One region of the Streptomyces sp. SYSU D01066-1 genome, then DNA from elsewhere that is predicted to be linked to it. Evidence: riboswitches for the same ligand, from Rfam matches in the RefSeq annotation. Region 1 holds a riboswitch; each other region holds the start of a gene.

Region 1 (7,913 bases):
CCGCCTCGCCGCGCTGGGAGGCGCCCTGATCTCGCTCAGCCTGTGGCTGACGGTGAGCTGGGCCTCCGACCCGTACTACTACGGCAACGATCTGGCCTACCTCATGGCATGGATTCCTCTCGTACTGGCGGGGGCGCCGGTGCTGTCGGTGGACGCGGGGTTGCGCGCGCGCCGACGGCGACGAGGTGCTTATCGGTGATTCGGTGATTCGGTGATTCGGTGATTCGGTGGCCCGGTGGCCCGGTGGCCCGGGAAACGGAGGAGTGGGAACGAGGGAACGGGCTGGCGGGTCTGTTGTGCGGTCCTCCGCCCGGTCTCAACCTCGGGTGTCCGCGTGGGGCCCCGCGGGGTCGGCCGGGCCGCGGTCAGGCGTCCGCCGGCGACGCCGTACACCGTGGGCCAGCGTTCCCACCGCACCCGCGAGACAGAGACCGCCGACGACGACGGGTATCACCACGAACCACGGCGTCTGCCACGCACCGCCCGCGTCGCCGGCGTAGACGACGCCCGCCGCAGCCAGGAAGGCCCCGGCCACCAGCCGTCCCGGCTGGAACTCATGACGCAGCACGACTCACCTCCACCTGGCCGAGGCCGACCTCCACGTCGAGGCCGATCGTCCCGGCGCCCGCACCGCCCCCGGTCGGAGCCAGAGTCACCCGCTGGCGCTTGTCCGGTGCCACGTCCACGTCCTTCTGATCGTCGCCCGGCAGTTGGATGTCACCCAGTCCGACCTCGATGTCCAGCCGCACCGTCACGTCCGGCGGCACGATGACCCGTATTCGGCCCAGGCCCGCCTCGGCCCGGGTGGTGACCGTCCGGTCCGTGTCCAGGTCCAGCCGGGACAGGTCCAGGGTGCCGACGCCGGTGCCGATCTCGTACTGCTGCTTCACCTCCGCCGCCGAGGCGGGTGTCCAGTCGGTGCGTACCCACTCGGTGCCGATGTCCTTGGGCAGGGCGGCCGACGCGGCGAGCAGCGCCGCCGTGACGATCGCCAGGAAGACCGAACCGGCTCCCGTGCGCCCGAGGAAGGCGCTGACCGCGATGCCCAGACCGAAGGCGGTCAGCGCGCAGGCCAGGCCGGCCTGCAGACTGGTGCCCAGCGTCTGCTCGCCCCAGGCCGCCCGGGTACCGAGGGCGCCGGCGACGAGCGCGAGCAGGAAGACCCAGCCGCCGATCCTGCGAGGACCGCGCGGCCTGGGTGGCCCGGGACACGGGACACCCGGACATACACGGTCATGGTCGTGGTCTCCCAGGCTGATGTTGACGGCCGCCGCTATGTCCCGGTCGCGGGCGTCGCTCGGCCCCCACAGATAACCCGTGCCACTGACCTGGGAGCCGTCCTTGACGATGGGGTCACGCCACCAGGACGGCCAAGTGATGACGACCGGCGGCGCCTTCGCCTCGGGCGGGGCGTCGGCGACGGCCTGCGCGGCGAGCGGGTCGGGCCCGGGGGCGCCGCGCTGTTGCGACCAGTACCCCGCGCCCGCGAGAAGAAGGGAGAGGACCACGGCGAAGGTGAGCACCACGCCGTTGTTCAGCATGGTCAGGAAGACCCCGCAGCCGACCAGGGCGAAGAGCACGGCTGCCAGCGCCTGGCCGTCGACGCGCCCGGTCAGCAGCTTGCGCACCTCGTTCTCGTCCTCGTCGTGGGCCGGGACGAACAGCCACGCGAAGCCGTAGAAGAGCAGGCCGAGGCCGCCGGTCGCGGAGAGCACCGCCAACGTGATCCGGAAGATCACCGGGTCCATGTCGCACTGCCGGCCGAGCCCCGCGCACACCCCGGCGACCACCTTGTGCCGCCGGTCGCGGCGGAACCGGTGCGGGGGCCCGGGTTCGCCCGTCCCGTCCCCGGCAACGGTGCCGGCGCCGGGCGTGGCCTCCGCACCGGGTGCGGTGTGCCGCGGCCGGGCGCCCCGTGGCGGGCGCGGGCCGGTACCGGGTCCCGTACCCGCCGCGGCGCGCTCGTTTTCTGTCATGCGTCCATGGTGGCGGGCGCGGCGCCGCGGCGGCAGCCGGTACGACCCTGGTCGGACCCTGATATCGGCCCTGACGAGGCGCCGGGGAGATGTTCGACGACACGCCGCCCCGAAGATCAGGGGAGTCTCCGGGGTACACCCTGATGTCCTGTTTCCGGGGCCGTGTGACCATCGTTGGCATGCCGGAAGCCACAGCAGCGCCAGTCGTCGAGCCATGGCCGCCGCGCAAGCTCTACCGCAGCAGTGACGGACGCTGGCTCGGTGGAGTGGCGCGGGGGCTCGCGGGCCACCTCGGGCTGCCCGTGATCTGGGTGCGGCTGGTCTTCGTCGGCCTGTTCGTGGCCGACGGGCTCGGCGCGCTGCTCTACGCGGCGTTCTGGTTCTTCGTGCCGCTCGGCGTCGGCGGAGTCGACGCGCAGAAGCCGCCGTCCCTCGTCTCCACCGAGACCTCCCCGGACGGCCGCCGCAGGCTCGTCGCCCGCAGACCGGACAAGGGACAGATCGTCGCCCTGCTCCTCATGGTCGCCGTGGCCATGGTCTTCGTGGGCAACGTGAATCTGAGCGGCGGGGCCAGGGCCTACCTCTGGCCGGCCGTGCTGGTCGGCGCGGGCGTCGCCCTGGTCTGGCGGCAGGCGGACAACGCCCGCCGGGCCCGCTGGGTCGAGGCCGGCCGGCGTCGGCGCACGGTCCGGCTGCTGCGCGCGGTGGTCGGGGTGCTGCTGGTGACGGCCGGTGTCTCCGGCATCTTCGTCCTCCAGGGCTCCGCGGCCCACCTCGGATCCGTGCTCCAGGCGGCCCTGGCGGTCCTGGTAGGCATAACGCTGCTGGCCGGGCCGTATCTCGTGCGCATGACGCAGGACCTCTCGGAGGAACGCCTGATGCGCATCCGCGCCCAGGAGCGCGCCGAGGTCGCCGCCCATGTGCACGACTCGGTGCTGCACACCCTGACCCTGATCCAGCGCAACGCGGAGAGTCCCGGCGAAGTGCGGCGCCTGGCCCGCGCCCAGGAGCGGGACCTGCGCGCCTGGCTCTACAAGCCGGAGGGCAACGGCAAGGACGAGGACGACGAACCGGCCACCCTCGCCGAGGCCGTGAAGCGCAACGCCGCCGAGGTCGAGGACAAGCACGGCGTCCCCATGGAGGTCGTCGTGGTCGGCGACTGCCCGCTCGACGAACGGATCGGGGCACAGATGCAGGCCGCGCGCGAAGCGATGGTGAACGCGGCCAAGTACGGTGGCGAGGGCGGCGCCGTACAGGTCTTCGCCGAAGTCGAGGGCAGGACGGTCTTCGTGTCCGTCCGGGACCGGGGACCCGGCTTCGACCTCGAATCGATACCCGCCGACCGGATGGGTGTCAGAGAATCGATCATCGGCCGCATGGAGCGCAACGGCGGCACGGCGCGGCTGCGCGCGGTGCCCGGCGGCGGCATGGAGGTCGAGCTGGAGATGGAGAGGGCGGAGAAGACGTCATGAGTGACCCGACCGAAGCGAACGCGGGATCAGCCGAGTCGGCCGGCGGTGCGGCCGAGCGGCACGTACGCGTGGTCCTCGTCGACGACCACCGCATGTTCCGTACGGGTGTGCAGGCCGAGATCGGCCGGACCGAGCAGACCGGGGTCGAGGTGGTCGGTGAGGCCGCCGACGTCGACCAGGCCGTCACGGTCATCACCGCGACCCGGCCCGAGGTCGTCCTGCTCGACGTCCACCTCCCGGGCGGCGGGGGTGTCGAAGTCCTGCGTCGCTGCGCTCCGTTGATGACCGGCGCCGAGCGGCCCGTGCGCTTCCTCGCCCTGTCCGTGTCGGACGCGGCGGAGGACGTGATCGGCGTGATCCGCGGCGGTGCGCGGGGCTATGTGACCAAGACGATCACCGGCGCCGACCTCGTCGACTCCGTCTTCCGGGTCCAGGAGGGCGACGCCGTCTTCTCGCCCCGCCTGGCCGGCTTCGTCCTCGACGCCTTCGCCTCCACCGACGCCCCGCCGGTCGACGAGGACCTCGACCGTCTCACCCAGCGGGAACGCGAGGTGCTGCGCCTCATCGCCCGCGGCTACGCGTACAAGGAGATCGCCAAGCAACTGTTCATCTCCGTCAAGACGGTCGAGTCCCACGTCTCGGCGGTCCTGCGCAAACTCCAGCTGTCCAACCGGCACGAGCTGACACGGTGGGCCACCGCGCGGCGCCTCGTCTGACGCGGCTCGCGCCGGGGACTTGTCTGACGCGGCTCGCCCTGGGGTCTTGTCTGACGCGGCTCGCGCCCGATGGTTTCGCCGGGGCCGGCCGGCGTCGCAGGGGCGACGGGGTAGCTGCAGTTCCCCGTTTTCCTTCTCGTCTTCCTTCCCGGCTTCCGGAACGAACGCCGTTCCGCGTCACCGGAGTCCGAGGTGCTTGACACCAACCGGGTGGCTCCGGTGGACGGCGTCTCGTCCACCGGAGCCGCCCGGACCGGGGCCGACGGGTTCGGGGCGTGGATCATCCGCCCGCCCGCTCGATCCGCGTGGCCGAGTCCAGGTGCCGGTCGGGCTCGGCGCGGCACGGCCGGTCCCGTCCCACCCGAGGTGCGGAATCGGGGCCCGGCGGCCGTGCGGAGCATGATGCCGGAGAGCGCCCGGGGGCTGGTGGTGAGCCGGGTCCGTGCCCTTCATTAGGCTCCGGGCTCATGGACGTACTCATCCACCTCTTCGTCGGTCTGCACATCATCGGCATCGCGGCACTGCTCGGCGGCTTCCTCACCCAGATGAAGGCGATGGGCGAGGGCACGGCCCGCTTCGGTCCGGCGATGCTGCACGGCGCGCTGACCATGCTGGTCACGGGGGTGATCCTGGTCGGGCTGAACCAGGCCGACGGGCAGTCCGTCAACAACATCAAGATCGGCGTGAAGCTGGCCGTGCTGGTCGTGATCCTCGGCCTCGTCTACGTGAAGCGGGACGAGGAGAAGGCGGAGAAGGGCCTGTTCGGGCTGGTCGGCGCGCTGACCATGGTGAACGTCTTCATCGCGGTGCTGTGGACCTGAGCGCCGGCCGCGTGGACACGGCCGGCGCCGGGGACCGGAGCCGGGGAGCGGAACCCGCTCAGGCCGGGCGGAGCGGAACCGCTCAGGCCGGGCGCACCACGCTGTAGATCGACGACTCGCCGTCGTAGTAGACGGACTCCTCGCGGACGTACGCGCCCGGCTTCGGCGCGTGGATCATCATGCCGTTGCCGATGTAGATGCCGACGTGCGAGATGTCGTCGTAGAAGAAGACCAGGTCACCTGGTTGCGCCGCGGAGATCGACACCGTCGTTCCGGCGTTGACCTGGTCGTAGGTGGTACGGGGCAGGTCGACGCCCGCGTCCTTCCAGGCGGCCTGGGTGAGGCCGGAGCAGTCGTAGGAGTCGGGGCCGGTGGCGCCCCAGACGTACGGTTTGCCGATCTGGGCGCGGGCGAAGGCCAGGGCCTTCTCGGCCTTGGTGGTGTACGAGGAGTCGGTCGCGGACGTCGTCCCCGTCGATCCCGTCGTCCCCGCCGATCCCGAGGAGCCGCTCTCCTGCTCGGCGGCGGTCTTCGCGGCCTCCTCCTGGCGCTGCCGCTCCTCGGCCTGCTGCCGGGCCAGCTCATCGGCCTTGCGGGCCGCCTCCTGCTGCTTCTCCCTCTCGATCGCGGCGAGCCGCGCCTTCTCCTGGGCGGTCAGGTCGGCCAGCAGCTCACGCGCGGAGGCGAGCTTCGTCTGGACGGCGGCCTTGGCCGCCTTCAGGTCCTTCTGCGACGTGGTGAGCGTCTGGAGGCTCTCGGTGGCCTCCTGGCGCTTCTCCATCGTCTCCGCCTGCTGGGCGACGTAGTCGTCGACCAGCCGCTTCTGCCGGCCGGTGAGCCGGTCCATCAGCTGGTTCTGGTCGAAGTAGTCCTGCGGGGAGTCCGCGAGCAGCAGGGTCGCGGTGTCGGAGACGGCCGTGCCGGTGCGGTACTGGGCGGCGGCGAAGGAGCCCAGTTCCTCGCGCGCGTCGTTGAGCTCCTGGGTGCGCTCGGCGACGTCGTCCAGGAGGGTGTCGACCTGCTCCCGCTGCTTCGCGGTCTTCTCCTTGGCCGCGTTGTACTTCTCGGTGGCCGACCCGGCCTGGCGGTAGAGGTCGTCGACCTTCTTCTGGACCTCTTCCAGGCTCGGCCGGTCGTCGGCGGGGGCCGCGGTGGCCGTCTGGGGGAGCAGGGCCACGGAGGTGAGCGCGGCCGTGGCCAGGACGGGGGTCCGTATGCCTGCCATGCGCGTTCCGGCGGGACGCGACTTGCGGTGCGACGCCAAGGGAGGCGACTCCTTCCGTGCTCCGCCTACCGGGTTAGCTGTCGGGTTCGGGCGGGGGTGGTACGGAAGGCTGCCCTACGGTTCGGGCCCGGGGGAGGGCTGTGAACCGATTCACCCCAGTGTCACGGTGGGTCCCCGGTTCCGGGCGCCGCGTGGGCACGCCGGATTCGGCGGAGGCCGCGCGGCCCGGCGACGTTCGCCGGTGGGGGTCGAGCGGCCCGTCCGCACCGTAGCCAACTCATGCGGCCCCTGTGAAGGTTGAAGGGTGATATGCCCGATACATTTTCGTGACCTAGGGAACGGTCCTCACGGTGGGTGACGTGCGGTGGCGGGAGCGTGTCCGGCGGTCCGGGTCCGGCCGGGTTTCCCGGGGGGCGCCCGGTTGTCGGTGGGGCGCCCTAGACTCGTAGAGCGATGAGCAGCCTCTTTGACGACAGCTTCCTGGCGAACCTCCAGGCCCCCCGCGGCCACGAGGAGGAACCCCCGCCACCGCCCGAGGACGAGCACGTGCCGGAGCCGATCCCGGACGATCTGTTCGCCGGGAAGTTCGACGTGCCGCCGGAGCGGGACCCCTACTACCGGGACGGCGCCCCGCGCCCGGTGCTGGACCCCGCCGCGCTCCTGGACGGGCTGAACGAGAACCAGCGCGCCGCGGTCGTCCACGCCGGCTCCCCGCTGCTCATCGTGGCCGGCGCCGGTTCCGGCAAGACCCGCGTCCTCACCCACCGCATCGCCCACCTGCTCGGCGCGCGCGGTGTCCACCCCGGCCAGATCCTCGCGATCACCTTCACCAACAAGGCCGCCGGTGAGATGAAGGAGCGCGTCGAGCAGCTCGTCGGCCCGCGGGCGAACGCCATGTGGGTCATGACCTTCCACAGCGCGTGCGTACGCATCCTGCGGAGGGAGTCGAAGAAGCTCGGTTTCACCTCGTCGTTCTCGATCTACGACGCCGCCGACTCCAAGCGGCTGATGGCGCTGGTCTGCCGTGACCTGGACCTCGATCCCAAGCGCTTCCCGCCGAAGTCCTTCAGCGCGAAGATCTCCAACCTGAAGAACGAGCTGATCGACGAGGAGGACTTCGCCGCCCGGGTCGCTGGGGGCACCTCCCAGACGGAGTCCGGGGGAGGTTTCGAGCAGACCCTCGCCCAGGCGTACGCGATGTACCAGGCCCGGCTGCGCGAGGCCAACGCCCTCGACTTCGACGACCTGATCATGACGACGGTCAACCTGCTCCGCGCCTTCCCGGACGTCGCCGAGCACTACCGCCGGCGCTTCCGGCACGTCCTGGTGGACGAGTACCAGGACACCAACCACGCCCAGTACGCCCTGGTGCGCGAGCTGGTCGGCACCGGCGACCACGGCGAGGGCGTCCCGCCGGGCGAGGGCGGTGTCCCGCCCGCCGAGCTGTGCGTCGTGGGCGACGCCGACCAGTCGATCTACGCCTTCCGCGGCGCGACCATCCGCAACATCCTCCAGTTCGAGGAGGACTACCCGGACGCGACCACGATCCTCCTGGAGCAGAACTACCGCTCCACGCAGACCATCCTGAGCGCCGCCAACGCGGTCATCGAGCGCAACGAGTCGCGCCGGCCGAAGAACCTGTGGACCAACGCGGGCGCGGGCGAGCGGATCACCGGGTACGTCGCCGACACCGAGCACGACGA
Region 2 (7,913 bases), on a different contig from region 1:
CCCAGCCGAGGCCGTCGATCAGGAAGACGCAGTTCCGGTCGGCGGGGGCCAGCTCCCCGATCGAGGCGCTCATGCCGGGGACGCCCATGCCGGCGGCGAGCGTGGGCAGCAGGTCGGCGAGCGAGCCGCTGCCGTACGCGGGGACGGGGGCGGAGGCGACCGGGAGGGGTTCGGGATGGACGTCCCAGGCGGTGGACCGGTGCATCAGCGCGCGCTGTCCGCGGTCGCCTCGGAGAGGGCCTGGGCGAAGGCGAGGGCCTGCCGCACGGTCTCCGGGCCGTCCCCGGCCTCGCTGACCCTGAGGCTGAGGTCGTCGGCGGTGGAGCTGCCCGTGTAGCCGTGGTCGGCCTCGCAGTTGGGATCGCCGCAGGCGGCGGGCTCCAGGTCGATGCGGGCGACGGCGCCCCAGCCGATGGTCAGCACGATCTCGCGGGGCAGGGTGCCCGGCTTGTACTGCTCGGGGTCGGCGACCACCCGGCTGACGACGATGGAGGAGATCCGGCCGATCCTGACGGACTCCGTGGACGTCGTGGCGTAGGGCGACGGGGAGGTGTCGTCGGCGGCCTGCTCGTCGGTGTGGCTGACGATGAAGCGGTTGCCGGTGAGGACGAGCACGGTCACGTGCCGCCGCACCTCGTTCTGGTCGAACGTGGTCTCCTGGTGGACCAGGTACGACCGGACGGGTTCGCCGCCCACGGCGGCTTCCACCGCCTCGGCCACGAGGGCCGGGTAGTAGCCGCTGCGCTCGATCGCCGCACGCAGCCCCTGGGTCGTCGTACTGGTCTTGGCCATGCCGTCCATCCTACGGGGACCCACTGACTGCCCGGCACGGTCGTGGGCGCGCGGGACCACCGCGGGCCGTGCTCAGTACGCCGGGAGCGTGCGCGGACCGAGGTCGTCCCGGGCGGGCGGCGGCGCCAGGCGCACGGAGGCGCCCAGGACGCTGAGACCGCGCGGGGCGACGACCACCGGCTCCAGGGTGACGGCGACGACCTCCGGATGGTCGTCGACCAGGCGGGAGACGCGCTGGAGCAGCTCCTCCAGGGCGGCGGTGTCGACCGGGTCGGAACCGCGCCAGCCGAAGAGGAGCGGAGCGGTACGTATCGAACGTATCAGCGATGCCGCGTCCCGGTCGGTGACCGGGATCAGCCGGTGCGCCGTGTCGCCGAGCAGCTGGGTGGCGGCTCCGGCGAGCCCGAAGGAGAGCACGGCGCCGGCCGCCGGGTCGATGACGGCCCGTACGACGGTGTCGACGCCGCGCGGCGCCATGGCCTGCACCACGGGCCGCAGCTCGGCCGGGGTCCCGAACAGCTCGGTCAGCTCCTCGTACGCGCGTCGCAGCTGCTCCTCGTCGGCCAGGTCGAGGCGTACGCCGCCCAGGTCGGCCCGGTGGCGCAGATGGGGGGCGGTGGCCTTCAGGGCGACGGGCCGGCCCAGGCCGCGCGCGGCGGCGACGGCGGCGTCGGGGGTGGGGGCGGGCAGGGCGCGGTGGACGTGGACGCCGTAGCGGCCGAGCAGTTCGCAGGTCTCCTCGGCGCCGAGGGTGAGCCCCTCGCCGCGCGCGAGGAGGCGCTGGATCAGCTCGGCGGCGCCCTTCTCGTCCACGTCCTCGTACTCCGGCACCTTGCCCGGCTCGGCGGTGTCGCGACGCCAGCGGGCGTAGGTGACGGCCTGGGCGAGGGCCCGGACCGCGCGCTCGGCGGCGGGGTAGGCGGGGATGAGGCGGGTGCCCTCGGCGGGGCTCTCGGCGGGGCCCTGGGCGGGACTCTCGGCGGGAACGTGGGCCGGGGGCCGCCCGGGTGGGACGGCGGGCTCCTCCGCCGGGGCGGGGGGCCGGCCGGCCGGCGGGGGCGGGGCCGGGCGGGGGGCCGGGGCCGTGCTCGTGGCCGCCGACAGGGCCCGTGCCAGGCCGCCCAGCTCCACGTGGACCACCAGGACGGGCTTGGCGGGCGACTCGACGGTGGCCGAACGCAGGGCCTCCGCCAGGGCGGCGTCGCCGGCCGCGCCCTCGCCGAAGGCCGGGATCGCGGTCACCACCACGGCGTCGCACGCGTCGTCGGCGAGCGCCTCGGCGAGCGCCGCCCGGAAGTCCGCCGGTGCCGCGGCCGTGGTCAGGTCCAGCGGGGGCAGCGGGCGCAGCCCCTCGGAGAGGCACGCGTCGTGGGTGAGCAGGCCCAGCGACTGCGAGTTGCCCAGGATGGCCACCCGCGGTCCGGCGGGCAGCGGCTGCCGGGCCAGCAGCAGCCCCGTGTCGACCAGCTCGGTGATCGTGTCGACGCGGATCACGCCGGCCTGCCGCAGCAGGGCCGAGACCGTCGCGTGCGGCAGCCGGGTGGCCCGTACCGGGTGGCCCCGCGGCGCCGCGCCGCCGTGCCGGGCGCCCGCCACCACGACCAGCGGCTTGACCGCCGCCGTGCGGCGCGCGAGGCGGGTGAACTTGCGCGGGTTGCCGATGGACTCCAGGTACATCAGGGCGACGTCGGTGTCGGGGTCGTCGTACCAGTACTGCATGACGTCGTTGCCGGAGACGTCGGCCCGGTTGCCTGCGGAGACGAAGGTCGACACGCCGGTCACGCCGGTGACCCCGCCGCCGCGCCGGTGCAGCCGGGAGAGCAGGGCGATGCCGATGGCGCCCGACTGGGCGAACAGCCCGATCCGGCCGGGGCGCGGCAGCTCGGGGGCGAGGGAGGCGTTGAGCCGGACCTCGGGTGAGGTGTTGACGACGCCGAAGGCGTTGGGGCCGATGATCCGCATCCCGTACGCGCGCGCGTGCCGCACCAGGGCGCGCTGGCGCTCACGGCCCTCGGGACCGCTCTCGGCGTACCCGGCGGAGACGACGACCAGTCCCTGCACGCCGTGCCGGCCGCACTCGGTGACGACCTCCGGCACCCGCTCGGCGGGGACGGCGACGACCGCGAGGTCCACGGGCCCCTCGATCTCCCGCACCGAGCGGTGGGCCGGCACTCCGTCCAGCTCCGTCCGCCCCTCCTCGAAGGCGCGGTTCACGGCGTACAGGCGGCCGGTGAAACCGGCGTCCCTGATGTTGCCGAGGATGCCGCGGCCCACGCCGCCGGGGGTGCGGCCGGCGCCGATGACCGCGACCGAGCCGGGGGTGAGCAGCCGCCGGACGGAACGGCCCTCGGCGCGCTGTTCGCGCGCGTACTGCACGGCGAGCGAGCGGTCGGTGGGTTCGAGGCCGAACTCCAGGCGGACGACGCCGTCCTCGAAGCTGCGCTTCTGGGTGTACCCGGCGTCCGTGAACACCTTGATCATCTTGGTGTTGGCGGGGAGCACCTCGGCGGCGAAGCGGCGGATGCCGCGCTCGCGCGCGACCGCGGCGATGTGCTCCAGGAGCGCGGAGGCCACGCCGCGTCCCTGGTGGGCGTCCTGGACGAGGAAGGCGACCTCCGCCTCGTCGGCCGGCCCGTGCGCGGGCGTGCCGCCGGCGCCGATCCGGTCGTAGCGTACGGTGGCGATGAACTCGCCGCCCACCAGGGCCGCGAGTCCCACCCGGTCCACGAAGTCGTGGTGCGTGAAGCGGTGGACGTCCTTGGCGGACAGCCGGGGGTAGGGCGCGAAGAAGCGGTAGTACTTGGACTCGTCCGAGACCTGCTCGTAGAAGCTGACCAGGCGCTCGGCGTCGTCGGCGGTGATGGGGCGCACGCGGGCGGTGCCGCCGTCGCGCAGCACCACGTCCGCCTCCCAGTGGGCGGGGTACTCGTGCCGGTCCGACGCGGTCTGCATGGGGCCCAGCGTACGGCTCGGGTACGACAGCGGCCCGGGGCCGAAGGGGGCCGTCCGGCGGGAGCGCCGTATGGAAGACTGGTCTAGACAAGCCTGCACGACCGAAGGGCAGAAACACATGGCTGAGCGCCGCGTCAACGTCGGCTGGGCCGAGGGCCTCCACGCCCGCCCCGCCTCCATCTTCGTCCGGGCCGCCACGGCCAGCGGCGTCCCGGTGACGATCGCCAAGGCCGGCGGCAACCCCGTCAACGCCGCCTCCATGCTGGCCGTTCTGGGTCTGGGCGCCCAGGGCGGCGAAGAGGTCGTCCTCGCGTCGGACGCCGAGGGCGCGGACGCCGCGCTGGACCGCCTGGCCAAGCTGGTCGCCGAGGGGCTCGAGGAGCTTCCGGAGACCGTCTGAGCCGTCGCGCGCCCCGGGGCGAGCCGTGCCGGTCCTTCGGGGCCGGCACGGCTTCCGTGTTTTCCGCACCCGGTACCCGGGCACCGTGAACCAGCCGCGTTCCCCGGCGGAAAAGACACGGGGACGGTAATGAAACGGCAGCAGAAAAATACCCCGCTGAATAACTCCTCTTTGTATACGGCGTCCGTGTTAATACCGCAGGCTCGGCATGTTTACGGCACGTTGCGAGTTCCTCACACGCTCCGCGCGGTCGGCGCCCGGGGCGGGGCGCAGGCGGTGCGCGGCCGTCGACCGCTCGGTGTGCAGCGCGGTGAGCGACCGGGCGCGTTCGCCGTCGCCCCGGGCCACGGCGTCGACGATCGCGCCGTGCTCCGCCCAGGTGTCGACCGGGCTGGCGGGCGCCTCCACGGTGTACATCCAGGCGATCCGGTGCCGCAGCCGGGTCAGCGTCGAGGTCATCGCCGCGCTGCCGGCGGCCTGGGCGAGCGTCTCGTGGAACCAGCCGTCCAGCGAGCGCAGGTCGTCGCTGTTGCCCCGCCTGGCCCGCTCCTGGCCCAGCCGCACCAGGCCGCGCAGCACCTTCAAATGGGCCTCGGTGCGCCGCTGGGCGGCCCGGGCGGCGCCGAGCGGCTCCAGGAGCAGCCGCATCTCCAGCAGGTCGGCGGCCTCCTGTTCGGTGGGTTCGGCCACGCACGCGCCCGCGTGGCGCCGCGTCACCACGAATCCCTCGGCCTCCAGGGTCCGCAGGGCCTCGCGCACGGGGACGCGGGAGACGCCGTAGCGCCGGGCGAGGAGTTCCTCGGTGAGCCGGCTGCCGCGCTCGTAGACACCGGCGACGATGTCGTCCCGGATCGCCGTGCACACCGAATGCGCCGGAATACGCATGACCGACCTCCGCCTTAATCCCCGTGAAACGTCGACGATTGACGCGTGTTCAGTGACTCTATTGCAATGCGCCGCGCTTTCCGACGGGGGGGCGGTTTCCCTGGCTGTTTTTGGTCTGTTTTTGGTCACCTTTAACGTCCGAAAGCCCCGGCTCGGGGAGCCGGGGCTTTCGGGTGTGCCGTGCCGCGGGGCGTCAGACGGTGACGCCGTGGGAGCGGAGGTAGGCCACCGGGTCGATGTCCGAGCCGTACTCCGGCCCGGTGCGGGCCTCGAAGTGCAGGTGCGCCCCGGTGACGTTGCCGGTCGCCCCGGAGAGGGCGATCCGCCGGCCGGGGGTGACCGTCTCGCCGACGGAGACGCCGATGGACGACAGGTGGCCGTACTGGGTGTACGTCCCGTCGTGCATCTTGATCACGACCTGGTAGCCGTACGCGCCGCCCCAGCCGGCCTCGACGACCGTGCCGGCGCCGACCGCGCGGACGGCGGTGCCGGACGCGGCGTGGAAGTCGATGCCGGTGTGCGTGCCGGAGGACCACAGACCGCTGCTGGCCCGGTACGCGGTGGACACGTAGGAGCCGCTGATGGGGGCCACGTAGGTGTTCAGGCGCTTGCGCTCGGCCTCGCGGGCGGCGCGCTCCTGGTCCTCGCGGGCCTGCTCGGCGGCCTCGGCGGCCCGCTCGCGGGCGGCCCGCTCGGCCTGCTCCCGGGCGGCGGCGTCCTCGGCGGCCTGCCGCTGGGCGGCGGCCTGGGCGCTGACCTCCTCGGCCACCGAGTCGCCGAGGGTGATGACCGGGGTGAGGCCGGTGTCCTGGGGGGACGGCTCGGCGGCGAACGCGGGGGCCGTGAGGGTGCCGATGACGCCGGTGGTGGTGAGGGTCGCGACCCCGGCCGCGCGGACGGTGGTGCGGTGTACCCGGCCGGGACGGCGGTGCTTGCCGGTGGCGCGCGTGAACGCCATGTAGAGGCTGGTCCTTTCCTTCCCTCTCGCCTACCGGGTTAGCTGACGGGTTCGGAGCAGGAAGGTCTCCTACGGGCCCCCTCGCTGCGCGCGGGCGTCCGATTCACCCCAGGGACTGGTGGGTCCCCGGCTCCCCTGGCTCGCGCCGTACGGGGACTCGGCGATGACTGTCCGGTGCCGCGGGTGCGGCGCACTGCCTGACGGACAGCCGGGGAGACGCTAAGCGGGCGTCGGTTCAAGACTCAAACGCATCACGGTTTTTGTTGTCCATCCCACAGGGCAGACGGGCAACCTCTGCACCAATCCACCCCATTCGGACACAGGGCGGTTCCGGCGGCACGAAGGTCGCCGGAACCGCCCCACGCGCGCGTGCCGCTACTCGGCGCTCACCACGGTGACTTCGCCGATGCCGAGGGCCTCGACGGGCTCCTTGATCCGCGCCGCGTCACCCACCAGGACGGTCACCAGACGGTCCACCGGGAAGGCGTTGACGACCGCCGCGGTGGCCTCGACCGTGCCGGTCTCGGCGAGCCGCTGGTACAGCGTCGCCTGGTAGTCGTCGGGCAGGTACTGCTCGACCTGGTCGGCCAGCGTGCTCGCGACGGCCGCCGCGGTCTCGTACTTCAGCGGCGCCACGCCCACCAGGTTCTGCACGGCGACGTCCCGTTCGGCGTCGGTGAGCCCGCCCTCGGCGAGCGTGCGCAGCACCTTCCACAGGTCGTCGAGGGCCGGGCCGGTGTTGGGGGTGTCGACGGAGCCGCTGATGGCGAGCATCGCGGCGCCCGTGCCGTCGGGCGCGGACCGCAGGACCTGGCCGAAGGCGCGGACGCCGTAGGTGTAGCCCTTCTCCTCGCGCAGGACGCGGTCCAGGCGGGAGGTGAGGGTGCCGCCCAGGCAGTACGTGCCGAGCACCTGGGCGGGCCAGACGCTGTCGTGCCGGTCGGGACCGGTACGGCCGATCAGCAGCTGCGTCTGGACGGAGCCGGGGCGGTCCACGATGACGACGCGGCCGGTGTCGTCGGCGGTCACCGGGGGCACGGGCCGCGGTTCGGCCGCCGAGCCCGTCCACGAGCCGAGGGTGTCGTCGAGCAGCGCGCCGAGGTCGACGCCGGTGAAGTCACCGACGACCACGGCGGTGGCGGTGGCGGGGCGGACGTGCTTCTCGTAGAAGGCGCGGACGGCCGCGGAGTCGATGCCGGCGACCGTCTCCTCGGTGCCCTGGCGCGGACGGGACATCCGGGAGTCCGCCGGGAACAGCTCCCTGGAGAGCTCCTTGGCGGCCCGGCGCGAGGGGTTGGCCAGTTCGTGCGGGATCTCGTCGAGCCGGTTGCGCACCAGGCGTTCGATCTCGCTGTCGGCGAACGCGGGGGCCCGCAGGGCGTCGGCGACCAGGCCGAGCGCCTTGGCGAGGCGGGAAGCGGGCACTTCGAGGGTGAGCCGGACGCCGGGGTGGTCGGCGTGCGCGTCCAGGGTGGCCCCGCAGCGCTCCAGTTCGGCGGCGAACTCCTCGGCGGAGTGCTTGTCGGTGCCCTCGGAGAAGGCGCGGGCCATGATGGTGGCGACGCCGTCGAGACCGGCCGGCTCGGCGTCCAGGGGGGCGCGCAGGAACAGCTCGACGGCGACGACCTGCTGGCCGGGGCGGTCGCACCGCAGGACGGTGAGGCCGTTGCCGAGCGTGCCGCGCTCGGGGGCGGGGAAGGCCCAGGGCTTGGGCTCGCCCGCCTGCGGCCGGGGGTGGAAGTCCATGGTGGCGAGCTCGGTCACTTGGCCGCCTCCTCGTTCTCGTCGGTGGCGTCGTCGGCGTCGGCGTCGGCTGCGGGGGCGGTGGGCTCGTAGACGAGCACCGCGCGGTTGTCGGGGCGCAGGCGGGCCTTGGCGACCTCCTGTACCTCCTCCGCCGTCACCTCCAGGACGCGCTGTACGGCG
Region 3 (7,913 bases), 200 kb from region 1:
CGGTTGTGCGCGGTCGCGAGCCCGGGCACCGGTTCGCGCACGTACCGCACCCGTTCGCCGTACTTGCGCTCCACCAGGTCCCGGGTCTCGTCGGTCACCGGCGCGTTGTCCACGACGACGACCTCGAAGTCCGGGTGGTCCTGGGCGAGCAGCGAGTCGAGGGCGCGGGCCAGCTGACCGGCCCGTTCCCGGGTGGCGACCACGACACTCGCGGACGGCGGCACGGCCCCCGGCCCCACCGCCGGCACAGCTCCCGCCGCCGGTGCAGTCCCCGTCGCCGGTGCAGTTCCCGCCGCCGATACAGCCCCCGTCGCCGATGCAGCCCCCGCCGCCGCTGCCGGGCCCGCCAGGCCGTCCCGGACGAGCCCCGTCAGCACGGACACCGCGTCGGCGCCCTCCGGCACCCGTCCGACCATCGTGCCCACCGGCCGTCCCGCCCGCCGGACCAGGACGAACACCTCGCCCGGGACCACGGGCGGACTGCCCGGCCCCGGTCTGAGCGAGGCCCCCTCCCCGCCGTCCCCGAGTTCCAGCTCGGCCACCTGCACCGGTCCGATGCCCAGGAACTCCCGTATCTCCCGTTCCGTCTCCCGTCGTGCACGCGCTGCCCCGAACATGCGCATCCCCCCTGGATCGTCCGCGATCGACCGTCCTCACGTGCGACGCAGCCGCGCCGCGCCCTTCAGCGTCCGGGCCGCGAGCGAGGCGAGCCGCGGCCGGTCGCGCACGAAGCCGTGCGCCCGGCGCGCGGGCTCACGACCGAGCCAGTACAGAGCGGCGCCCGCCCCCCAGCGCGTCACCGCGCCCTCGTAGAGGGACAGTTCACCCGTCTTCAGCGACTCCTTGTACTCGGCCGCGCCCCGTCCCATGTCCAGCAGGCCGATGCCCTCGGCGGCGGCTGCCTCGGCCATCCGCAGATGCAGTACCAGCCCCGGCGAGTACTTCGCGGCGGCCATGTCGTACGCCGGGAACCAGCAGGCCAGGACGGTCGAGGAGCGCAGCCCGAAGTGGGCGGCGACCGGCCGGCCGCCGGCGTAGAGGACGGAGAGCGTGCCGGTGCACTCCGGGGCGCGGGTGGCGGCGAGCCGGCCGACGAGTCCGGTGATCCACCGCCGCGCGAACCGGTCGCGGCGCCCGGTCCTGCGGTACTGCGCCGACTTCCACGCCATGAGCGCGCGCAGCGCGGCCGGTTCCCGCTCGTCGAACACGAACCGCACGTCCCCGACCTGGCGGCCGAGCCTGCGCTCCTTGGCCAGGGTGGTCTTGAGGAACTTCGGCGACCGGGAGCGCAGCGCGGTCTCGTACGCCTCGTAGCCGTTCGCGACGTCGATGACGTGCGAGGCGTACCGCGCGGCGGCGTACGGCGTGAACAGCCCCTGGCCCGCCTCCAGGTTGTCGAAGGCGAAGCTCGACAGCGCGCAGGCGCGCAGCAGCCGCCGGGTGTCGGGGAGCGGCCCCTGGCGCCATACCGCCCCTTGACAGTCCGACACCCCCAGACCGATGGCGCGTCCCTGCCCCAGCGGTCCGCGCTCGTACGGCAGGAAACCGGCGCTCTCGCCGCCCTCGTACACCACCGCCACCCGCGCCGTCGGGCGGACTTGGCCCACGGCCTGGGTGAACTCCGGTTCCATGAAGGGGTTGCGGGGGGCGTGCGACTTGGCGCGCAGCTCCCGCCAGTGCTCCCGTTCCCCCTCGCCCAGTTCCTCCGGCCTCAGCACACGAATGCGTCCGCTGCTCAACCCGACCCCCCGATCAAGTCCCCCTGGACAGAAGGAAAGTACCCCTGGGGTCCCTCGGAGCGGTAGAGAGCGGAGCATGTTGCTGCCAACCGGTGCACAGCGCTTCAACCGCCTTTAGCCGGTGATGCGTCAGGTTCCGGACATCGGCGTCGAGTGCGCGCGCCCGACGACGGTGAGTCGAGGGCGCGCGGTGTCCGTATTCTCTGATCATGGACCCCACCGCATACGCCCTCGTCGCCACCGATCTGGACGGAACGCTGCTGCGCGGCGACGACACCGTCTCCGAGCGGTCGCTCGCCGCGCTCGCACGGGTGACCGGGGCCGGCGCGCACCACCTGGTGGTGACGGGGCGTCCGGCGCCGAGAGTGCGCGCGCTCCTCGGCGGCCTCGGCTGCGGGGGGCTCGCGGTGTGCGGCCAGGGCGCGCAGGTGTACGACGCCGCCGCGGACCGGCTGCTGTGGTCGGTCACCCTGGACCGGGAGCTGGCCGAGACCGCGCTCGGCAAGATCGAGGCCGAGGTGGGGGAGGTGTACGCCGCCGTCGACCAGGACGGGGTGGAGGGGCTCACGCTGATCGAGCCCGGGTACCTGATGCCGCACCCCACGCTGCCCGCGGTGCGGGTCGGCCGGCGCGACGACCTGTGGGCGGAGCCCATCAGCAAGGTGCTGCTGCGCCACCCCCGCCTGTCCGACGACGAGCTGGCGGCGACGGCCCGCGCGGTGGTCGGGTCGCTGGCGACGGTCACGATGTCGGGGCCGGGGACGGTCGAGCTCCAGCCGTACGGCGTGACCAAGGCGACCGGTCTGGAGCTGGCGGCGGAGCAGCTGGGGCTGAGCCCGCGGCGGACGGTCGCCTTCGGGGACATGCCCAACGACATCCCGATGTTCCGGTGGGCGGCCCACGGCGTCGCCATGGCCGGCGCCCATCCGGAACTGCGGGCGGTGGCCGACGAGATCACCCTGTCGAACGAGGACGACGGCGTGGCCGTCGTCCTCGAACGGCTGTTCAGCTGAGGCGTGTTCCGGGCCCCGGCGGGGCTCAGTAGGCGCTGTAGACGTTGTCCATGGAGCCGTACCGGGCGGCCGCGTAGTTGCAGGCGGCGGTGATGTTGGCGACCGGGTCGTACATGTCCCAGGAGGTGCCTTCGACGTGGTAGGCGTCGAACGTCGGCTTGATCACCTGGAGCAGGCCCTTGGACGGGGTGCCGTTGATGGCGTTGATGTCCCAGTTGTTGATGGCGAACTGGTTGCCGGACGACTCCCGCATGATGTTGCGGTAGATGCCGTCGTACGTGCCCGGGATGCCCTTCTCGGCCATGATGTCGAGCGACTGGCGGATCCAGCCGTCGAGGGTGTTGCTGTAGCCGCTGGCCGCGGTCAGGGCGGCCGTGGTGGTCGCCGTGGCCGAGTCGGCGACGGCGGGGGTGGCGGCCGGGGCGGCGGACGCGCCGGCGGCGCCGGCGATCGGCAGCGCCAGCACGGCGGCGCCGGCACCGGCGAGGGCGAGCTTGCGGACGAGGCGGCTGGCGCCGGCGGCGTGCCGGAGGGCCTTGGCGGGCATGGTGCGTTCCTCTCCATACGCCTGCGAGGTGAGCTGTCGGGTTCGGGCGGGGAGGTGCCCGGCCGTGCCCTGTCGGGCCCGGCTTCACCCCGAGCCGCTCCGGTCCTCCGGTGACGTCGGGTGACGTCCGGTGACCGGCGCGGCGACCTACCTGGGTCCCCCGCTCCTGCCGTGAATGAGTCGGATGGGTGTGCGTCGGGCGGTGGCAGGATTCGGCGTCCGCTCGACAGGCCGGGAACGTATGCGACAGCACATGTCCGGAACAAGTGCGGGAATCACCTGACGTGCATATTGATCTTGTTCTGGGGCATTTGGGGTACTTGATCCTTTGCGGGTGCCAAGGGTCAACTGGCTTGTGGCGCAAAGGGATGCGGGGCGTGCGGGCAGCCGCGCGCGGCCGGGCGGCGGCGTGAGTCAACTCACTGGCGCCGGCAAGTGGGGTAAATCAGGCAATAGCGCCAACTCGGTTTTTATTGACCGAGGGCGGCTGGGGTCGTCGGCGCGAGTGCCCCCGGGCCCGCCCCTGGCCCGCCCGGGGGCGGGGACGGGGGTCCGTGGATCGAATGGGTGACGTTCCCGGGGCGCGCGGTGTCGGGGGGAGTGGTGGGATCTTCGATGGGCTCCCGGCGGACCCTCGACGGGGTCTTGCGGATCGGCGCCGGGGCCCGGCGGGGTCCTCTGGGACCCCGGGGACTGTGACGGGGGCTGGGGCCGGCGGGATGTCGGGGTCTGGTGGGGTGCGGGGCTCCGGGGAGCCTGACGGGGCGCCGCTGGGGCCCGGGGAGCCTTTCGGGCGGCCTCTTGGGATCAGGGGTTCCCAAAGGTCTTCGGGGGCCCTCAAGGAGCTTCGGGGATCCTCAAGGAGCTTCGGGGGTTCCCAAAGGCTCGGTGGGTCCCCGAGGGGTGCGGGCGGAATCGCGGCACCGGCGCGTCCCGAACGCTCCATGAAGTCGATCTATGTCCACTCATATCACCTGATCAAGAACATGCAGTTCATGATCTGATACCGGCCGTCCTGCAACGGTGGGCGCTATCGGTGATCGAAACGTGACCGGATACGCTGACTTGAGTGATGGCAGCGACCTATCGACCAGCCGTGTAGCCGCGAGTAGACACCAGCAGACAGGAGACCCCTCGTGACCGTCGTCGGGCCGTTCGGGCTGAGCGTGCGGGACCAGGCTCTGGAAGCCGATGTCCAGGCCGGAATGGCGGCAGTCGAGGAAGGACTGCTGGAGGCAACCAAGAGCGAGGTGCCCTTCATCACGGAGGCCGCCCAGCATCTGGTGCGGGCGGGCGGCAAGCGGTTCCGGCCGCTGCTGGTGATGCTCGCGGCCCAGTTCGGTGACCCCTACGCCCCCGGGGTGGTGCCCTCGGCCGTGGTCGTGGAGCTGACCCACCTCGCCACGCTGTACCACGACGACGTGATGGACGAGGCCGCGGTACGGCGCGGGGTGCCCAGCGCCAACACCCGCTGGGACAACTCCGTCGCGGTGCTGACCGGCGACTTCCTCTTCGCCCGGGCCTCGCAGATCCTCGCCGACCTCGGTCCGGAGGCGGTCCGGGTACAGGCCCTGGCGTTCGAGCGGCTGGTCACCGGCCAGATCCTGGAGACCGCGGGCCCGCAGGACGGCCGGGACCCGGTCGACCACTACCTGGACGTGCTGGGCGGCAAGACCGGCTCGCTGGTGGCGGTCGCCTGCCGGTTCGGCGCGATGATGTCCGGCGCCGACGAGAGGGCCGTGGACGTCCTCACCCAGTACGGCGAGCGGCTCGGCGTCGCCTTCCAGCTCGCCGACGACGTGCTGGACATCGCCTCCGACTCCACCGAGTCCGGCAAGACGCCCGGCACCGACCTGCGCGAGGGCATCGCCACCCTCCCGGTCCTGAGGCTGCGCGAGCGCGCCGCCCGGCTGGGGCTCGCCGAGGACCTCGCCCTGTGCGAGCTGCTCGCCTCCGACCTGACCGACGACGCCCGGCACGCCGAGGCGCTGCGCCTGCTGCGCGCCCACCCGGCCCTGGAGCAGGCTCGGCGGGACACCGTCCGCCACGCCGAGGAGGCCCGCGCGGCCCTGGCCCCGCTGCGCGCGTGCGAGGCGAAGACCGCGCTGGTGGAGCTGTGCGACGCGGTGGTGCACCGGGCCGGCTGAGCCCCTCCGGACTCCGCTTCCCCTACGGCTGGGGGAGCCCTCCGCGTACGCGTGTCATCCCGCGGCAGTAGGCGGAGTTGAGCCTGCGGTCTGACGCTTCCCGATGGCCGATTTGGTCAGATGGTCATCACGGAAAACAACACATCCTCACCGATTCGGGTGAGAATGGCGGCTCAGGGTGGACTGGTGCGAGGCCGCGGACAGCCGCCGCCTACGACGGAGGTAGGGCACATGACACCGTACGAATCCGGATCCGGATCCGAGACCGAGGAGCGCGGGACGGGACGGCGCAGGGCCACGCGGTACGTCGTCCCGGTCACGGTGGTGGGCGTCGCGGCGGCGACGATCGGGCTGGTCCCCGCGCTCGCCGACTCCGGGGACCCCGACCTTCCCGACATCACGGCGCAGCGACTCCTGGAGAAGGTGGCCGCGTCGGACGCGCAGCGGTTGTCCGGCACGGTGAAGATCAGCACCGACCTCGGCCTGCCGGACCTCGGGGGTCTGGAGAGCGGCCTGCTGAACGGCGCGGGCCCGGCCTCCGGGTCCGCGGACGGCGGTTCTTCCGCCGACCCGGCCACGAAGCTGACCGAGCTGGCCTCCGGCACCCACACCCTGCGCGTCGCGGTGGACGGTCCCGACCGGCAGAAGGTGTCGCTGCTCCAGGACGCGGCCGAGTACAGCCTGATCCACGACGGCGAGGACGTCTGGGGCTACGACAGCAAGTCCGGCGAGGTCTACCACTCCACCGTCACCGGCGACCGGGCCGGGACCGGCCAACGGCGCGAGGAGCTGCCGGCCACCCCCGGCGACATGGCCGCGCAGGTCCTGAAGGCGGTCGACGACACCACCTCCGTGACCGTCGACGGCACCGCGCAGGTGGCCGGCCGGGACGCGTACCGCCTGGTGATCGAGCCGAAGCAGGAGGGTTCCACGGTCGGCTCGATCAGCGTGGCCGTGGACGCAAAGACGGGGGTGCCGCTGAAGTTCACGCTCAGCCCCGCGGGCGGCGGCTCGGCGGTCGTGGACGCCGGCTTCACCAGGGTCAGCTTCGCCGAGCCGGCCGCGTCGACGTTCGACTTCACGCCGCCCGAGGGCGCGAAGGTCACGGAGGGCGACGCGATCGAGGAGGCGCCGGCCTCCGGGTCCGGGTCTGGTTCCGGAGCCGCCGGGTCCGGTTCCGGTTCCGGCAAGGAGTGGAAGTCCGAGGAGGGCCTCGCCGGAGGCCTCGACGGCCTGAAGGTCATCGGCGAGGGCTGGAACGCGATCGCCACCTTCGACACCGGCGCCCGGGGCGGCCTGCCCACCGGTGACGCCGGCGGCGACCTCGGCGGCTTCCTGGACTCGCTCGGCGACCAGGTCAAGGGCGGGTTCGGCTCGGGCACGGTGTTCAGCACCCGTCTGGTCAACGCCCTGATCACCGACGACGGCACGGTCTACGTGGGCGCCGTCACCAAGGACGCGCTGGTCGAGGCGGCCGACGCGGGCCGGTGAGCGCCTGAGGGGGGCCGAGGGGCTTGAGACGCTGAGGGGCCTGTGAGCGTCCTGAGGCGCGGAGGGGCCTGTGAGGGGCCTGAGTGGCTGAGGAGCCGGGGTCCTGAGGAGTGGTGCACAGCCGTGGACGAAGTGAGGGAGCCGATGGACGCCGTCATCGCCACCCGCGGGCTCACCAAGCGCTACCGCGGCGGCCGGCCCGCCGTGGACGGCCTGGACCTGACCGTCCCGACGGGCAGCGTCTTCGGCTTCCTCGGCCCCAACGGCTCCGGCAAGACCACCACCATCCGCATGCTGATGGGCCTGATCGAACCCACCTCGGGCACCGCCCGGGTCCTCGGCCGGCCCATGCCGCGCGCCGCCCGCGCCGTACTGCCCCTGGTCGGTGCCCTCATCGAGGGCCCGGCCCTGTACGGCTTCCTCTCCGGCCGCGACAACCTGCTGCGCTACGACGCCGCCGACCCGGCCGCCGATCCGCGCACCCGGCGCGAGCGGGTGGCGGTGGCGCTGGACCGGGTCGGCCTCACGGCCGCCGCCGGCAAGAAGGCCAAGGCGTACTCGCTGGGCATGAAGCAGCGGCTCGGCATCGCCGCGGCGCTGCTCCAGCCGCGCCGTCTGCTCGTCCTGGACGAGCCCACCAACGGGCTGGACCCGCAGGGCATGCGGGAGATCCGCGTCCTCGTGCGCGAACTGGCCTCGGACGGCACGACCGTCTTCCTCTCCTCCCACCTGCTGGACGAGATCGAACAGGTCTGCACGCACGTCGCCGTGATGAACCGGGGCCGTCTGCTCACCCAGGGGCCGGTCGCCGACCTGGCGGCCGGGGCGCGCGGGCGGCTGGTGGTGACCACGCCGGACGCGGCGGACGCGGCCCGGGTACTGAAGGAACAGGGGGCCGCCGACGTGGTGGTCGCCGAGGACCGGGTGACGGCGGAGCCGCCGGAGCGCGACCTGGCCGAGGTGAACGCCGCGCTGG

The links. Region 1 has a riboswitch for cyclic di-AMP ahead of ACY1JF_RS01670 (C40 family peptidase). Riboswitches for the same ligand answer to the same signal wherever they lie in the genome.
Region 2: it holds a riboswitch for cyclic di-AMP, as region 1 does, so the genes downstream of both, ACY1JF_RS16630 (M23 family metallopeptidase) here and ACY1JF_RS01670 (C40 family peptidase) in region 1, are expected to answer to the same signal.
Region 3: it holds a riboswitch for cyclic di-AMP, as region 1 does, so the genes downstream of both, ACY1JF_RS00650 (transglycosylase SLT domain-containing protein) here and ACY1JF_RS01670 (C40 family peptidase) in region 1, are expected to answer to the same signal.

Annotation. Positions count from the first base shown of each region.
Region 1 covers NZ_JBUDHV010000001.1:337,454-345,366, forward strand. The annotation lists gene ACY1JF_RS01640 (DoxX family protein) at 1-199, shown strand, start outside; gene ACY1JF_RS01645 (hypothetical protein) at 317-568, opposite strand; gene ACY1JF_RS01650 (PspC domain-containing protein) at 555-1,976, opposite strand; gene ACY1JF_RS01655 (ATP-binding protein) at 2,156-3,448, shown strand; gene ACY1JF_RS01660 (LuxR C-terminal-related transcriptional regulator) at 3,445-4,164, shown strand; gene ACY1JF_RS01665 (hypothetical protein) at 4,632-4,985, shown strand; gene ACY1JF_RS01670 (C40 family peptidase) at 5,068-6,249, opposite strand; cyclic di-AMP (ydaO/yuaA leader) riboswitch at 6,258-6,432, opposite strand; gene pcrA (DNA helicase PcrA) at 6,664-7,913, shown strand, end outside.
Region 2 covers NZ_JBUDHV010000015.1:31,268-39,180, reverse strand. The annotation lists gene ACY1JF_RS16655 (alkaline phosphatase family protein) at 1-205, opposite strand, end outside; gene ACY1JF_RS16650 (DUF5998 family protein) at 205-801, opposite strand; gene ACY1JF_RS16645 (bifunctional acetate--CoA ligase family protein/GNAT family N-acetyltransferase) at 865-3,744, opposite strand; gene ACY1JF_RS16640 (HPr family phosphocarrier protein) at 3,863-4,144, shown strand; gene ACY1JF_RS16635 (GntR family transcriptional regulator) at 4,334-5,029, opposite strand; gene ACY1JF_RS16630 (M23 family metallopeptidase) at 5,223-5,987, opposite strand; cyclic di-AMP (ydaO/yuaA leader) riboswitch at 6,000-6,160, opposite strand; gene ACY1JF_RS16625 (M16 family metallopeptidase) at 6,363-7,751, opposite strand; gene ACY1JF_RS16620 (M16 family metallopeptidase) at 7,748-7,913, opposite strand, start outside.
Region 3 covers NZ_JBUDHV010000001.1:135,439-143,351, forward strand. The annotation lists gene ACY1JF_RS00635 (glycosyltransferase family 2 protein) at 1-617, opposite strand, end outside; gene ACY1JF_RS00640 (GNAT family N-acetyltransferase) at 654-1,718, opposite strand; gene ACY1JF_RS00645 (HAD family hydrolase) at 1,949-2,752, shown strand; gene ACY1JF_RS00650 (transglycosylase SLT domain-containing protein) at 2,778-3,299, opposite strand; cyclic di-AMP (ydaO/yuaA leader) riboswitch at 3,304-3,492, opposite strand; gene ACY1JF_RS00655 (polyprenyl synthetase family protein) at 4,436-5,446, shown strand; gene ACY1JF_RS00660 (LolA family protein) at 5,678-6,937, shown strand; gene ACY1JF_RS00665 (ABC transporter ATP-binding protein) at 7,082-7,913, shown strand, end outside.